Regions from separate parts of the Streptomyces sp. NPDC041940 genome, predicted to be linked through region 1. Evidence: riboswitches for the same ligand, from Rfam matches in the RefSeq annotation. Region 1 holds a riboswitch; each other region holds the start of a gene.

The links. Region 1 has a riboswitch for cyclic di-AMP ahead of ACZ6I3_RS34565 (transglycosylase SLT domain-containing protein). Riboswitches for the same ligand answer to the same signal wherever they lie in the genome.
Region 2: another riboswitch for cyclic di-AMP. It lies ahead of ACZ6I3_RS05925 (M23 family metallopeptidase); the one in region 1 lies ahead of ACZ6I3_RS34565 (transglycosylase SLT domain-containing protein).
Region 3: another riboswitch for cyclic di-AMP. It lies ahead of ACZ6I3_RS22930 (transglycosylase family protein); the one in region 1 lies ahead of ACZ6I3_RS34565 (transglycosylase SLT domain-containing protein).

What each region holds. Positions count from the first base shown of each region.
Region 1 covers NZ_JBVJBP010000028.1:22,328-27,517, forward strand. The annotation lists gene ACZ6I3_RS34555 (GNAT family N-acetyltransferase) at 21-1,091, opposite strand; gene ACZ6I3_RS34560 (HAD family hydrolase) at 1,278-2,126, shown strand; gene ACZ6I3_RS34565 (transglycosylase SLT domain-containing protein) at 2,090-2,857, opposite strand; cyclic di-AMP (ydaO/yuaA leader) riboswitch at 2,861-3,035, opposite strand; gene ACZ6I3_RS34570 (polyprenyl synthetase family protein) at 3,542-4,552, shown strand; gene ACZ6I3_RS34575 (LolA family protein) at 4,785-5,190, shown strand, end outside.
Region 2 covers NZ_JBVJBP010000002.1:280,629-285,818, forward strand. The annotation lists gene ACZ6I3_RS05920 (alpha-galactosidase) at 176-2,269, shown strand; cyclic di-AMP (ydaO/yuaA leader) riboswitch at 2,582-2,738, shown strand; gene ACZ6I3_RS05925 (M23 family metallopeptidase) at 2,743-3,666, shown strand; gene ACZ6I3_RS05930 (DUF6250 domain-containing protein) at 3,845-4,561, shown strand; gene ACZ6I3_RS05935 (SGNH/GDSL hydrolase family protein) at 4,707-5,190, shown strand, end outside.
Region 3 covers NZ_JBVJBP010000013.1:179,972-185,161, reverse strand. The annotation lists gene ACZ6I3_RS22950 (Ppx/GppA phosphatase family protein) at 1-79, opposite strand, end outside; gene ACZ6I3_RS22945 (DUF501 domain-containing protein) at 76-615, opposite strand; gene ACZ6I3_RS22940 (FtsB family cell division protein) at 681-1,157, opposite strand; gene eno (phosphopyruvate hydratase) at 1,278-2,558, opposite strand; gene ACZ6I3_RS22930 (transglycosylase family protein) at 2,842-3,543, opposite strand; cyclic di-AMP (ydaO/yuaA leader) riboswitch at 3,548-3,714, opposite strand; gene ACZ6I3_RS22925 (transglycosylase family protein) at 3,943-4,911, opposite strand; gene ACZ6I3_RS22920 (cytochrome P450 family protein) at 5,060-5,190, opposite strand, start outside.

The DNA.
Region 1 (5,190 bases):
TGTCAGGTACGAACTCGTGCTCAGGTACGGCGCAGCCGGGCCGCGCCCTTCAGGGTCCGCGCGGCCAGCGCCGCGAGCCGCGGCCTGCCCCGGACGAAACTGTGCGCGCGGCGCGCCGGCTCGCGGCTCAGCCAGTGCAGCGCCGCGCCCGCCCCCGGCCGCGTCACCGCACCCTCGTACACGGGCAGTTCGCCCGTCTTCAGCGCGTCCTTGTACTCCGCCGCGCCCCGCCCCAGGTCGAGCATGCCGATGCCCTCGGCGGCCGCCGCCTCGGCCATCCGCAGGTGCAGCACCAGACCCGGCGAGTACTTCGCGAACTCCGGGTCGTAGGCCGGGAACCAGCAGGCCAGGACGGATGCCGAGCGCAGTCCGAAGTGCGCGGCGACGGGCCGCTCCCCGGCGTACAGCACGGACAGCGTGCCGTTGCACTCCGGTGTCCGGGTCCGGGCCAGCCGTCCCACGAGCCGGGTGATCCACTCCCGTGCGAAGCGGTCCTGCCGGCCCGTCCTGCGGTACTGCGCCGACTTCCACTCCATGAGGGTGCGCAGCGCGGCCGGGTCGCGTTCGTCGAACACGAACCGCGTCTCGCCGGCCTGCCGTCCCAGCTTGCGCTCCTTGGCCAGGGTGGTCTTCAGGAACTTCGGCGACTGGGCGCGCAGCACCGACTCGTACGTCTCGTAGCCCTTCTCCACGTCGACGACGTAGGTGGCGTGCTCCTCGGCCGCGTACCGGACGAACAGCCGCTGCTCGGCCTCCAGGTTGTCGAAGGCGAAGCTCGACACCGAGCAGGCCTTGAGGAGCCGGACCGTGTCCAGGTCCAGGCCGGGCCGCAGGATCGCCCCCTGCGCGTCCGAGACGCCGAGCCCGATCGCCCGGCCCTGGCCCAACGGGCCCCGTTCGTAGGGCAGGAAGCCGACCGGCTCCAGACCCTCGTACACCACCGCGACCCGTGCCCGCGGCCTCACCAGGCCGACGGCTTCGGTGAACTCCGGTTCCATGAAGGGGTTGCGCGGTGCCTCGGAGGCAGCGCGCAGTGCGCGCCAGCGCTCCTTCTCCCCTTCGCCGAGCTCCCCGGGCCCAGCCACGCGAATGCGCCCACTGCTCAACCTGACCCCCCGATCAAGTCCCCCCTGGACACATGGAAGGTACCGCTCGAGACGGCCCCGACGGTAGGTAGCGGACCATGTTGTTGCCAACTGGTACAGAGGCCTTCAACCGGGCAATCGGCGTGCGCCGGGGGATGAAACGAACGGGCGCGCTGTCCGTATTCTCTGATCATGGCCGCACCCATCGCATATTCACTCATCGCCACCGACTTGGACGGAACGCTGCTGCGCGGCGACGACACCCTCTCCGACCGGTCGCTCGCCGCACTCGCGCGGGTGGTGGACACCGGTGCGCAGCACCTCGTGGTGACGGGCCGGCCGGCGCCGCGTGTGCGACCGCTCCTCGACGACCTCCGCTGCACGGGGCTCGCGGTGTGCGGGCAGGGCGCGCAGGTGTACGACGCGGGCGCGGACCGGCTGCTGTGGTCCATCACCCTGGACCGGGAACTGGCGGAGACCGCGCTCGGCAAGATCGAGGCCGAGGTGGGGGAGGTGTACGCCGCGGTCGACCAGGACGGGGTCGACGGGCTCACGCTCATCGAGCCGGGCTATCTGATGCCGCACCCGACCCTGCCGGCCGTACGGGTCGAGCGGCGCGACCACCTGTGGGGCGAGCCGATCAGCAAGGTGCTGCTGCGCCATCCCTACCTGACGGACGACGAGTTGGCGGCGACGGCCCGTTCGGTGGTCGGCTCACTGGCGACGGTGACGATGTCGGGGCCCGGCACGGTAGAGCTCCAGCCGTGCGGCGTCACCAAGGCGACGGGCCTGGCGCTGGCGGCCGAGCATCTGGGGCTGCGGCCGGCGGACACCATCGCCTTCGGTGACATGCCCAACGACATCCCGATGTTCGACTGGGCCGCCCATGGCGTCGCGATGGCGAACGCCCATCCCGAACTCAAGGCCGTGGCCGACGAGATCACCCTGTCGAACGAGGACGACGGCATCGCCGTCGTCCTCGAGCGACTGCTGGGCCGGGCGGATCAGTACGGGCCGTTGACGTTGTCGATCGAGCCGTAGCGGTCGGCCGCGTAGTTGCAGGCCGCCGTGATGTTGGCGACCGGGTCGTACGGGTCCCACGACGTGCCGTCCACGTGGTAGGCCTGGAAGGTCGGGTCGATGGTCTGGAGCAGGCCCTTGGACGGGGTGCCCTTGACCGCGTTGGAGTCCCAGTTGTTGATCGCCTGGGGGTTGCCGGACGACTCGCGCATGACGTTGCGGTGGATGCCGTCGTACGACCCCGGGATGCCCTTCTGCGCCATGATGTCCAGCGCCTCGCGGATCCAACCGTCGAGGTTGTCGGCGTAGGTCTTGGCGGAGGCCTGGGTGACCTTGGCGACGCCACCGGCCGGCTTGGCCGCGGCGGCCGGCTTGGCCGCCTTCTTCGGGGCGGCGGCGGCCTTGGTCGTCGACACCTTCAGCTTCAGACCCGGGTGGATCAGCTTCGGGCTGTCGCCGATGGCGGAGCGGTTGTCCTTGTAGAGCTTCTTCCAGCCGCCCGCGACGTCGTACTTGTCCGCGATGCGGTAGAGGGTGTCGCCCTTGGCCACGGTGTACGTGAGCGACTTGGGCTGGGCGGCCCGCTGCACGGACTGTGCGACGGCGGGTGCGCTCTGCGGCGCCTCGGCGGCGCTCGCGTAGGTGGCTCCGAGGAGCGGGAGGGTGAGTGCCGCTCCGCCGGTGCCCGCGATGGCGACACCTCGGGAGAGCGGGTTGGTTCTGGGGCGACGGTGCTTGCCTCGTCCGGCCATGGCGAAATTCCTCTCCGGCGCCTGCGAGGTGAGCTGTCGGGTTCGGGCCGGGAGGTGCCCGGCCGCGTACGGCGGTGTACTGCCGTGCGCGGCTTCACCCCGAGCCGTGCCGCTGTGCGGACCGGCGACTTACCTGGGTCCCCCGCTCCTGCCCTGCGTGAGTGAGTCGGTTCGTTGTGGGGGTCCGGGCGGTGGCAGGATTCGGCGTCCGCCGGACAGGCCGGGAACGTATGCGAAAGCACATGTCGGGAACAAGCACCGGAGTCACATATCGCGCGGTTGACCTTGGTCGGGGGCATTTGGCCCGCTTGATCCTTTGCGACAGGCAAGGTTCAACTGGCGTTCGGCTGAAGGGGGTACGGGTCGATGCCCGGGTGGCGCGGCACAGGGGTTAACGTGACTCAACTCACTGATCACGAGCCTGTGGGGCAATTACCGCCAATGGGAATTTGCTCAATCGTCATGGCAAATCGTGTATATCTCACTACCTCCTGGTAAGTCGATAAATGTCTGTTCTTATGAGCTGATCGAAAACATAACGGTCGTGATCAGATACCACCCGGCCTGTAACCATGGGCGCTGGCGGTGATCGAAACGTGACCGGATACGCTGACTCGAGTGATGGCAGCGACCTATCGACAATCCGCGTAATCACCGGCAGACACAGCAGACAGGAGACCCCTCGTGACCGACGTCGGGCCGTTCGGGCTGAGCGTGCGGGACCAGGCTCTGGAAGCCGATGTCCAGGCCGGGTTGGCGGCTGTCGAGGAAGGCTTGTTCGAGGCCACCAAGAGCGAGGTGCCCTTCATCACGGAGGCCGCCCAGCACCTGGTGCGGGCCGGTGGCAAGCGGTTCCGTCCGCTGCTCGTGATGCTGTCCGCCCAGTTCGGTGACCGGTACGCGCCCGGGATCGTGCCGTCGGCCGTCGTCGTGGAGCTGACCCACCTCGCCACGCTGTACCACGACGACGTGATGGACGAGGCGACGGTGCGCCGCGGGGTGGCGAGCGCGAACACCCGCTGGGGCAACTCCGTCGCGGTCCTCACCGGCGACTTCCTCTTCGCCCGTGCCTCGCACACCCTGGCCGACCTCGGCCCCGAGGCGGTGCGGGTGCAGGCCGAGGCGTTCGAACGGCTGGTGACCGGACAGATCCTGGAGACGGCCGGACCGCAGGACGGCCGCGACCCCGTCGAGCACTATCTGGACGTGCTGGGCGGCAAGACCGGTTCGCTGGTGGCCGTGTCGTGCCGGTTCGGCGCGATGATGTCCGGCGCCGGCGAGACGACCGTGGACGTGCTGACCCAGTACGGCGAGCGGCTCGGCGTCGCCTTCCAGCTCGCCGACGACGTCCTGGACATCGCCTCCGACTCGCACGAGTCCGGCAAGACGCCCGGCACCGATCTGCGCGAGGGCATCCCCACGATGCCGGTGCTGCGGCTGCGCGAGCGGGCGGCCCGGCTCGGGCTCGCGGATGACATCGCCCTGTGCGAGCTGCTGGACTCCGACCTCACCGACGACCAGCGGCACGCCGAGGCCCTGCGCCTGCTGCGCGCCCACCCGGCGCTGGAACAGGCCCGGAAGGACACCGTCCGCTACGCCGAGGACGCCCGTTCGGCGCTGGCCCCCCTGCCCGAGTGCGCCGCGAAGACGGCACTCGTGGAGCTGTGCGACGCGGTCGTGCACCGGGCCGGCTAGCCGGTCTTTCCCGTACGACCCCTACGGGTCGGGGGAGGAGCCGTCCCTCCGTGTCATACCCCAGCAGTACGTGGAGTTGAGTCCGGGGTCTGACGTATTGCCCTGGCCGATTTGGTCAGATGGACACCACGGAAAGACACCACTCCTCACCTGTTCGGGTGAGAATGGCGGCTCAGGGACGAGTGCGTGGACGACACGGACAGCCGCCGCCGACCACGGAGGTAGGGCACACATGGCACCGTACGCATCCGACGACAGCACGACCGCCGGGGAGGTCGACGAGCAGCGTTCCGGACGGCGCAAGGCCGCACGGTACGTCGTACCGGTCACGGTGATGGGGGTGGCGGCCGCGACGATCGGGCTGGTCCCCGCGCTCGCCGACTCCGGTGACCCGGACCTCCCGAAGATCACCGCACAGCAGCTCATCGAGAAGATCGCCAAGTCGGACGTCCAGCAGCTGTCCGGCACCGTGAAGATCAGCACGGACCTCGGACTGCCGGACCTCGGCGGTCTGGAGAGCAGCCTGATGTCCGGCGCCGCGGGCGGGGGCGAGGGCGGCTCCTCCGCCGACCCGACCGCCAAGCTCACCGAACTGGCCTCCGGCACGCACACCCTGCGCGTCGCGGCCGACGGCCCGG
Region 2 (5,190 bases), on a different contig from region 1:
GCTCCTCCCACACGGCGCCGTCGGCGCGGCTCGTCGACGGGCACCACTCGACGATACGACATGCCTGCCAGGGGCAATGAGTTGTCCACAGGCGTTGCCGGAAGCCCCCGAAGCCCTTGATGATGTTCGTGCCTGGTCGCACCTGGTCGGGCTTGTTCGAATCTGTGAGGGCCTGATGCTGGAGATCTCCGAAGACGGTCGTACGTGGGTGCTCTCGGGGCCGGCCAGCAGTTACGCCGTCCATGTCACCGACCGGGACGAACTGCTGCACCTGCACTGGGGCGCCCGGATCGGCCTCGCCGACGCCGAGGCCCTGGCCGTCCGGCCGTTGCCGGACTACTGGGCCTTCGAGTCCCCGCTCGACGGACGCGAGGAGTACCCGGTCGAGGGCGGCCCCCGCTTCGCCCGGCCCGCCCTGTCCGTGCGCACCGCCGAGCGGCGCGGCACCGAGTGGAGCTACGAGGGCCATGACGCGGGGGACGCCGAGCGCGGCGAGGGCGGTGAGCTGCGGCTCCGCTTCCGCGACGGCGACCTGGCCGTCACGCTGCACTACCGGATGCGCTCCGCGGCCGATGTCGTCGAGCGCTGGGTGACCCTGGAGAACCACGGACCGTCCGTCGAGGTGCTGCGCGCCGACTCCGCCACCTGGACCCTGCCCGACCGCGACACCTGGCGGCTGTCCCAGCTGCACGGCCGCTGGGGCGCCGAGTCCCGGCTGACGCGCTCGGCCCTCACCTACGGCGAGAAGATCATCGGCAGCCGCCGCGGCCACACCTCCCACCAGCATCTGCCCTGGGTCGCCCTCGACACCGACGCGACCGAGGAGCGCGGGGAGGTCTACGGCTGCGCCCTGGGCTGGTCCGGGTCCTGGCGGATGTCGGTGGCCCAACTCCCGGACGCGCGCGTGCAGATCACCGGCGGGGCCGGGTACGACGACTCGGGCCTGCTGACGCTGGACACGGGCGAGTCGTACACGACCCCCGTCTTCGCCGGGCTCTGGAGCGACGGCGGCTTCGGCGGGGCGAGCCGCGCCTGGCACGCCTACCAGCGGACCCACGTCGTCCCGGACGCGGACCGGGACCGCCCGGTGCTGTTCAACTCCTGGGAGGCCACCGAGTTCGACATCTCCGAGGAGCAGCAGCGGGCGCTCGCCGAGCGGGCCGCCGGCATGGGCGTGGAGCTGTTCGTGGTCGACGACGGCTGGTTCGGGGCCCGGACCAGCGACCGCGCCGGACTCGGTGACTGGACGCCCAACCCCGACCGCTTCCCCGGCGGCCTGAAGCCGCTCGCCGACCATGTGCACGGCCTCGGCATGCGGTTCGGGATCTGGGTCGAGCCGGAGATGGTCAACGCGGACAGCGACCTGTACCGCGCACACCCCGACTGGGTGCAGTACCAACCCGGACGAAAGCGGACGGAATTCCGCAATCAGCTCGTGCTGAACCTCGCCCGCGAGGACGTCCAGGAGTATCTGTGGGAGCAGCTCGACGGGCTGCTCTCCAGCGCGCCGATCGACTACGTCAAGTGGGACTTCAACCGCTGCTTCAGTGACGCCGGCTGGCCGGACGACCCCTACCCGCAGCGGCTCTGGGTCGACCACGTGCGCGCCCTGTACGCCCTGCTGGACCGGCTGCGGGCGGCCCACCCCGGGGTGGCCTTCGAGTCCTGCTCGGGCGGCGGCGGCCGGATCGACCTCGGGGTGCTGGGCCGCACGGACCAGGTGTGGACCTCCGACAACACCGACCCGCTCGACCGGCTCGCCATCCAGCACGGCTTCAGTCAGATCCATCCGGCCCGGGTCATGGCCGCGTGGGTCACCGACAGCCCGAACGCCATGCTCAACCAGCGGGCCAGCTCCCTGCGGTTCCGGTTCGTCAGCGCCATGGCCGGGGTGCTCGGGGTGGGCGGCGACCTCACGCGGTGGACGGCGGAGGAGCTCGCCGAGGCGCGCGAGTGGGTGGGGCTCTACAAGGAGATCCGGCCCGTGGTGCAGCGCGGCGACCTGTACCGGCTGCGGCCCCCGGAGGGCGGCCTGAGCGCGGTGCAGTACGTCCTCGGCGACGAGGCCGTCGTCCTGGCCTGGCTCCAGGCGCAGCGCTACGGCGAGCCCGTTCCGGCGCTCCGGCTGCGGGGCCTCGACCCGGCAGCGACGTACGAATGCCTCGAAACGGGCGAAGTTCACCGAGGGGCCGTACTGGCGCATCACGGGCTGCGGGTCGGCCTGCGCGGGGACCTGGATGCCGCGGTCGTCCGCCTTAAGCGCAAGTAGCCCTTCTGTCCGAATAAGGAACTTAAGGTGTTTCGGCATAACGTGCCCCGATCGTAAAGGAGATGAGGTCGGGGTGCGTGACCATCGTCATATTCGTGACGATGCGTTGTCGTCATGTTCACGTAATTCTTGCGCTATTCAGGGGCATTGCGGAAAAACAGAGATCGGAAATCCACGCTCGGTGACGGGAAATGTGCCGACGCGTCAAGAGAACCGCCCTCACAGGGAACCGCAAGCTTGTCCCATTGCGTCTCGGTCGCTTACGTTCCACACCAATCCGGACGGACGCCTAATCCTGCCGCCGCCCGGAGCCCCACACACTCACCCGTGTATGGCAGGAGCGGGGGACCCACAGGTACGACGCCTGTTCCGGTTCCCGGAACGGCTTGGGGTTCAGCCGCACTTCGGCGCGGCCGGGCATCTCCAGCCCGCACCCGACAGCTCACCTCGCAGGCGCCGGAGAGGAATTCGCCATGCCCGCGAAGGGTAAGCACCGCCGCCCGAAGTCCCAGCGTTTCACCCGCTCCATCGCCGTCGCCGGAACCGGCGGGGCCGCCCTCGCCCTTCCGCTCATGGGTGCCGCCGGCGCCCACGCCGCCACCCCGCAGTCGGCTCCGGAAAAGGCCGTGCAGTCCGCTCCGGCACCCGAGAAGAAGGCAGCCGAAAAGGCCACGGGCGCCCACACGTACACAGTGAAGGCCGGCGACTATCTCGCGAAGATCGCCGACGACCAGCACGTCAGCGGCGGCTGGAAGAAGCTCTACAGCGACAACCGTGACGCCGTCGGCTCCGACCCGTCGATGATCCACCCGGGTCTGAAGCTCTCGGTCGGCGAGAAGGCGGCGAGCGCGCCCAAGACGCAGTCGTCCGCGCCCAAGGCGGCCGAGAAGCCGAAGGCGTCGGCTGAGAAGTCGGCCGCCACCGAGTCGTCCGCGAAGGCCGACACCGCCGCGAAGCCCGCCGCCGCCAAGCCGGCCGCCGAGGCCACCGGCTTCAGCCTCCCGGTGGACGGAGCCGGCGTCGGCACCCCGTACCACATGTCCGGCAGTATGTGGTCCAGCGGCTACCACACCGGTGTCGACTTCGTCGTCCCGACCGGCACCTCCCTCAAGGCCGTCGGCGCGGGCACGGTCGTCTCCGCCGGCTGGGGCGGCGCGTACGGCAACCAGGTCGTCATCCAGCTCGAGGACGGCAAGTACGCGCAGTACGCCCACCTGTCCCAGCTCTCCGTCTCGGCCGGCCAGACCGTGACGGCCGGGCAGCAGGTCGGCCTGTCCGGTGCGACCGGCAACGTGACCGGACCGCACCTGCACTTCGAGATCCGCACCACGCCGGACTACGGCTCGGACGTGGACCCGGTCGCCTACCTGCGCTCGCACGGCGTCTCCGTGGGCTGACCGATCGCACGACCACCTGCCTGACACGCGGCCGAAGGCCGGACCCCGATCCCCGGGTCCGGCCTTCGGTGTGTGCGGGCGTCGAACGCCCTTCGCCTCAAGGGATCGACAGGATGCGGCAGTTGGGACACAGTGATCCCGTCGTTAGCGCAAGCGCTTTCCGAAGGAGCTGTGTCCCGTGCCGACCACCCGGAGAACGTTCGGAGCCCTGGCCGCCGGAGCCGCCCTGGCCGCCCTCGCCCCGACGGCGACCGCGAACGCCGCACCCCGCCACCGTCGCCTCATCGCCCACGACGACTTCTGCCACGGCCTCGCCCAGTGGGCGACCGAGCTCCAGAACGGCGGCACCGTCACGGCCTCACGCGGCGTCCTGGACATCGACGTGCCGAGCGGAGCGACCGTCTGGTTCCGGCGGCGCCTCGAAGGACCGTACGTCCTCGAGTACACCGCCACGCCCGTCTCCGAGGGCGGGGCCAACGACCGGGTCTCGGACCTCAACAACTTCTGGAACGCCACCGACGTCCGCTCCCCGGACGACCTCTTCGCGACACCGCGTGGCGGGGCGCTGGAGGAGTACGACCACCTGACGACGTACTACGCCGGGTACGGCGCCAACTACAACACCACGACCCGGCTGCGGCGTTACGTCGGCCAGGCCGGTGTGCGTCCCCTGATCCACGACTACACCCGGCCGCTGCTGGTCCCGGGCGAACCGAACCGGGTCCGGATCGTCTCCGACGGGTCGACGGTGCGCTGGTGGAACAACGGGCGGCTCGTCTTCGACCACACCGACCCACAGCCGTACACGAGCGGGCACTTCGCCTTCCGAACCGTGTGGAGTCACTTCCGGATCGCGGGCTTCCGGGTCTGGCGACTGACCCCGCAACATTCCTGACGGACGGCCTATTCCGGAGTTGGCGAACCCTTTAGGAGTGGCTTATCTCACCGCCCGTCAACCCTTTCCTACGGTCGCGTAGGTCACATTCGAGGGTGAAGTATGAGCTGCTGTGGCAGACGATTCGAAGAGTTACAGCAGAGCAGTGATCGGGTCGTACGTGGCGGTGGGGGACAGCTTCACCGAGGGCGTCGGCGATCCCGGCCCCGAAGGGGCGTTCGTCGGCTGGGCCGACCGGTTCGCCGTGCTGCTCGCCGACCGCAGGCCCGAAGGCGACTTCCGGTACACCAACCTCGCCGTACGCGGAAAACTCCTCGACCAGATCGTGGCGAACCAGCTTCCGAGGGCCGTCGACATGGCCCCGGACCTCGTCTCCTTCTGCGCCGGGGGCAACGACATCATCCGGCCCGGCACCGACCCGGACGAGGTGGCCGAGCGGTTCGAGCGGGCCATCGCCCAGCTGGCCGCGGTGGCCGGCACGGTGATGGTGACGACCGGGTTCGACACCCGTGGCGTGCCCGTGCTCAAACATCTGCGCGGCAAGATCGCCACGTACAACGGGCATGTCAGGGCCATCGCCGACCGGTACGGCTGCCCGGTGCTCGACCTGTGGTCCCTGCGCAGTGTCC
Region 3 (5,190 bases), on a different contig from region 1:
CGCCGGTGGCCGGGTCGCAATCGGCGACCAGGAGCCGGATGGAGTTCGTACCGCAGTCCACGGCGGCGACACGGGTCACCGGTCGTCCTCCTCGGCGGTCGTCGCGCCCGTCACGCACGGGCCCTTGCGCCACCACTCCGGCAGCATCTCGATCGCCTCGTCGCCGAGCGGGTTCACCCCGGGTCCCGCGGCCAGCGAGTGGCCCACGAGCACGTGCAGGCACTTCACCCGGTCCGGCATGCCGCCCGCGCTCGGGAAGTTCTTCAGCTCCTCGATCTCGTCGCGGCGCCGGATGTAGTCCTCGTGCGCCGCCCGGTACGCCGCCGCCAGCTCCGGGTCCGAGGCCAGCCGCTCGGTCATCTCCTTCATCACGCCGTTCGCCTCCAGCGTGCCGATGGCCGAGGCGGCGCGCGGGCACGTCAGGTAGTACAGCGTCGGGAACGGCGTTCCGTCCGGCAGCCGGGGTGCCGTCTCGACGACGTCGGGCTGCCCGCACGGGCACCGGTGCGCGATCGCGCGCAGACCGCGCGGGGGCCGACCGAGCTGCTGCTTGAAGGCCTCGACGTCCGCGTCGGTGGGCTCGGTGCGCGGGGTGGTCGGCGGGGGCGTTTCCATGACTGTCTTCAGGCTGTCTTTCTTTGAGTCAGATATGAGTCGGACGACCGGCTGGGTCTCCGGAATCATCGGTCGGAGGCGTCGGACTTGTCGACGCCGTCCCACACGTTGGCGTACCAGGGGCGGTCGGCCGTCCCGAGCACGGCGTGCGACTGCCGCGCCGCGTGCGGGTCGACGACGATGAATCCCGTCTCCCCCGGCATGACGTAGTGCAACCGCTGCCGGATCTGCTGTTCCGCGTACGCGTCGTCCTGCCAGCGCGCCTTCTGGTCGCGCAGCCGTTCGACACGCTGCCGGGCCTGCTGCTGTTCGCGCTGGAGGTCGTCGATCTCGGCGCGCTGGGAGACGTACTCCCGCATCGGGTAGGCCAGCGCCACGATCAGCGTGCACATCACCAGGGCGAGCAGCGCGGCCCGGCCGGTCAGCCGGGAGCGGCGGGCCTGGCGCCGGGTCTGGGAGCGGTAGACCCGGGCCGCGGTCTGCTCGCCGAGCAGCCGGATCCTGGTCGCGGTGGAGAAACGGTCCCGGTCCTTCACGGCCATGGTCTCCCCGCTCTCCCGCTCCACCGTCCGACGCGCGTACGTCCCCGGACACGGTACGGGACCGAGTACGGGGACGTACGTACGACTGGCTCAGGCTTGACCCTTAACGGGTCACCCGGGTCAGCCCTTGAAGCGCGGGAAGGCGCTGCGGCCGGCGTAGACCGCCGCGTCGTCGAGGATCTCCTCGATGCGCAGCAGCTGGTTGTACTTGGCGACGCGCTCGGAGCGGGCCGGGGCGCCGGTCTTGATCTGGCCGCAGTTGGTGGCGACGGCCAGGTCGGCGATGGTGACGTCCTCGGTCTCGCCGGAGCGGTGGGACATCATGCACTTGAAGCCGTTGCGCTGGGCCAGCTCGACGGCGTCCAGGGTCTCGGTCAGCGAGCCGATCTGGTTGACCTTGACCAGCAGGGCGTTGGCGGCGTTCTCGTCGATGCCGCGGGCGAGGCGCTCGGGGTTGGTGACGAACAGGTCGTCGCCGACGATCTGGACCTTGTCGCCGAGCTTCTCGGTGAGGACCTTCCAGCCGTCCCAGTCATCCTCGAACAGCGGGTCCTCGATGGAGACGAGCGGGTACGCGTCGACGAGCTCGGCGTAGTACTCGGTCATCTCGGCGGCGGAGCGGGTCTTGCCCTCGAAGGTGTAGGCGCCGTCCTTGTAGAACTCGGACGCGGCCACGTCGAGGGCGAGGGCGATCTGCTCGCCGGGGGTGTAGCCGGCCTCCTTGATCGCCTCGAGGATGAGGTCGAGGGCCTCGCGGTTGGAGCCGAGGTTCGGGGCGAAGCCGCCCTCGTCGCCGAGGCCGGTGGCCAGGCCCTTGCTCTTCAGGACCTTCTTCAGCGTGTGGTAGACCTCGGCGCCCCAGCGCAGGGCCTCGGAGAAGGACTCCGCGCCGATCGGGGCGATCATGAACTCCTGGATGTCCACGTTGGAGTCGGCGTGCGAGCCGCCGTTCAGGATGTTCATCATCGGCACCGGGAGCAGGTGCGCGTTCGGGCCGCCCAGGTAGCGGAACAGCGGCAGGTCGCTGGCCTCGGAGGCGGCGTGGGCGACGGCGAGGGAGACGCCGAGGATGGCGTTGGCGCCGAGGGAGCCCTTGTTGTCGGTGGCGTCCAGGTCGAACATCGCCTGGTCGATCAGGCGCTGCTCGGTGGCGTCGTAGCCGACGAGCTCCGGGCCGATCTGCTCGATGACCGCGAGGACGGCCTTCTCCACACCCTTGCCGAGGTAGCGGTTCGAGTCGCCGTCACGCAGCTCGATGGCCTCGAAGGCGCCCGTGGAGGCGCCGGACGGGACGGCGGCACGACCGGTGCTGCCGTCGTCGAGGCCGACCTCGACCTCGACCGTGGGGTTGCCTCGGGAGTCCAGGATTTCCCGGGCTACGACGACGTCGATGGACGGCACGAGCATCTCCTTCTTATGTGACGCGGGTACGCGGGCCGCGGGGACCCGGCGAGGTGCGGGCCGTGGTGGCTCGCGACATGAGCCTAACCGGCTCGGGCCGATCGGCCACCGGGTCGCCCACCCCATGGACAGAACCGAGAGTAAATTGTTTCCGAACGGAACAAAGCCGGAACGCAAAGACCGGCAGAAAAAACCCCGCCCCGGTGCGTACGGGGGGAAGACGCACCGGAGCGGGGAGCCCGTGGGGACGGGGGCCGCCCCCTGAGGGGCGGAGGGCCGCTGCTTACTTCAGGTGCAGCTGCTGGCCCGGGTAGATGAGGTTGGCGTCCTCGACGATGTCCTTGTTCAGCTGGAACAGCTTCTCCCAGCCGCCCTCGACCTTCTTGTCCGCCGCGATCGAGCTCAGGGTGTCGCCCTTGGCCACCTTGTACTCGCCGTCGCCCTTCTTGACCTTCTTGCCGGTCGGGGTGGTGACGGTCTTCTTGGCGGCCGGACGCTCGTCGGAGCGGGAGGCCGGCTGCTGCTGGGTCTCGCGGGACTCGGTGCTCTGCTCGCTCTGCTGCGAGGAGCTGCCGGAGTCGCCGGAGTCGTTCGAGGAGGAGCCGCCGCCGCTGGCGTTCGACAGGCCCTTGCCGCAGACCGGCCAGGCACCCTTGCCCTGACCCGCGAGGACCTTCTCGCCGATCTCGATCTGCTGCGCCTTGGTGGCCTGGTCGGCGGTGGCGGCGTACTTGGTGCCGCCGTAGCCGGACCAGGTGGAGGCGGAGAACTGCAGACCGCCGTAGTAGCCGTTGCCGGTGTTGATGGACCAGTTGCCGCCGGCCTCGCACTGGGCGACGGCGTCCCACTCGGAGGCGGTGGCGGCGGAGGCGCCGCCGGCCGCCATCAGCGGGGCGGCGACAGCGGCACCGGTGACACCGGCGACGGCGATGGCACGGCTGGCCTTGGACGGACGACGGTGCTTGCCCTTGCTGGAAAACAGCATGGAAGGATCCCCTCACCGACGCCTGCGAGGTGAGCTGTCGGGTTCGGGCCGGTTGAGTTGCCCGGCCGCGTCCCTCCCGGGACACGGCTTCACCCCAAGCCCTTCCGGCGCAACTGGCCGGTCGGGCACCTACCTTGGGTCCCCCGCTCCTGCCTACGGCGCTTGACGCGACGACTGTTCCCGTACGGCCGCTGGCAGGATTCGGCGTTGCGGCAGCCGGGGCTCGTGGTGACGAGCGGTCCCGACCGTAGCCACGCGATCCGCCGAATTTCAAAGACGATCAGGGCTTCTGAGATCTATCTCTCACGGGCACCAAACGGGACATTCGCCGCGAAACATGACGCGAACTCGCGCGGTTTCGGGGCGACTTCCACCCCCGTTTCCGCACTGCCCGAACCGCTACTTCCCGTCCGCTTCGCCCTCTACCGTGAGCTTCTCACCGGGGCGGATGAGGTCCGGGTCGGCACCGACGGCCTTCTTGTTGCCGTCGTAGAGCTCGTGCCATCCGCCGGTGATGTCAAGGGAGTCGGCGATGGACCAGAGGCTGTCACCGATCCCCACGATGTAGGCGCCCTCCGACGAGTCACCGGAGCCCTCGTCGCCGCGGTCGTCGCGCGAGGCGTGACGACCGGTGGACTCGCCCGCGCGGCCGCTCTCGGACGCGGGGGTCTCGTCGGCGCTGGGGCCGCGATGGCGGCCGGAGCCGGTGTCGGTCTCGGCGGACGCCGAAGAGTCGTCGTCCTGCCGCGAGTTGTCGGACTTGCCAGGCTCGGGCGTCGCCGAGGGGGAGCTGTCGGGCTCCTGGTCCCCCGAGGCGGAATCCTCGGAGTCGGGCGACTTGTCGGACTTGGTGGATTCGTCCTTCGAGGTCGACGACTCGCCGGAAGACGACGAGCCGGACGACGAGGGGGACGACCCGAGCGAGTCGAGCAATCCGGATGAATCCGACGAATCAGATGAGTCGGACGAGCCGTCCGAGCCGGACGAGTTCTTGTCCTGCTCGAGGCCGGAGAGCAGCCCGCAGGTGCGCCAGGCGCCGGCTCCCTGGTCGGCGAGGATTCTCTCGGCCACGGCTATCTGCTGGGAACGGCTGGCCAGGTCGGCGCTCGGGGCGTAGTCGAGCCCGCCGTTGTTCTCCCAGTCCTCCTGCGACAACTGCAGGCCGCCGAAGTAGCCGTTGCCGCTGTTCTGGCTCCAGGCGCCGCCGGTCTCGCAGTCCGCGATCCGGTCCCAGGTCGTGCCGTCGGCCGCGCTGGCGCCGGTGGCTCCGAGGAGCGGGATCGCGATGGCGGAGCCGGTCACTCCGGCCGCGACGAGGAGAGCCGGAGCCTGGCGGGGGCGACGGTGCCGACCGTTCCCGGAGAGCATACGGAGACCTTTCGCGAAGACAGCAGTGACCAGCGCTCCGCAGGTTTTCCCGGGCCGCACTGATGATGGGTGAACGTATAGGCAGACGATCACTTGTCACAAGTTAATGCCGCGTAGATCACGTGAAGATCACAAGCCTGACGGTGTGTCACCTCTGTGCGGGTGTGAACTCCACCGGCAGCGTGCGCAGCCCGCGCATGATCAGGCCGCCGCGCCACCTCAGCTCGGCCGGGTCGGCCGCGAGCCTCAGGTCCGGGAGGCGTGTGAGGAGCGTGGCGA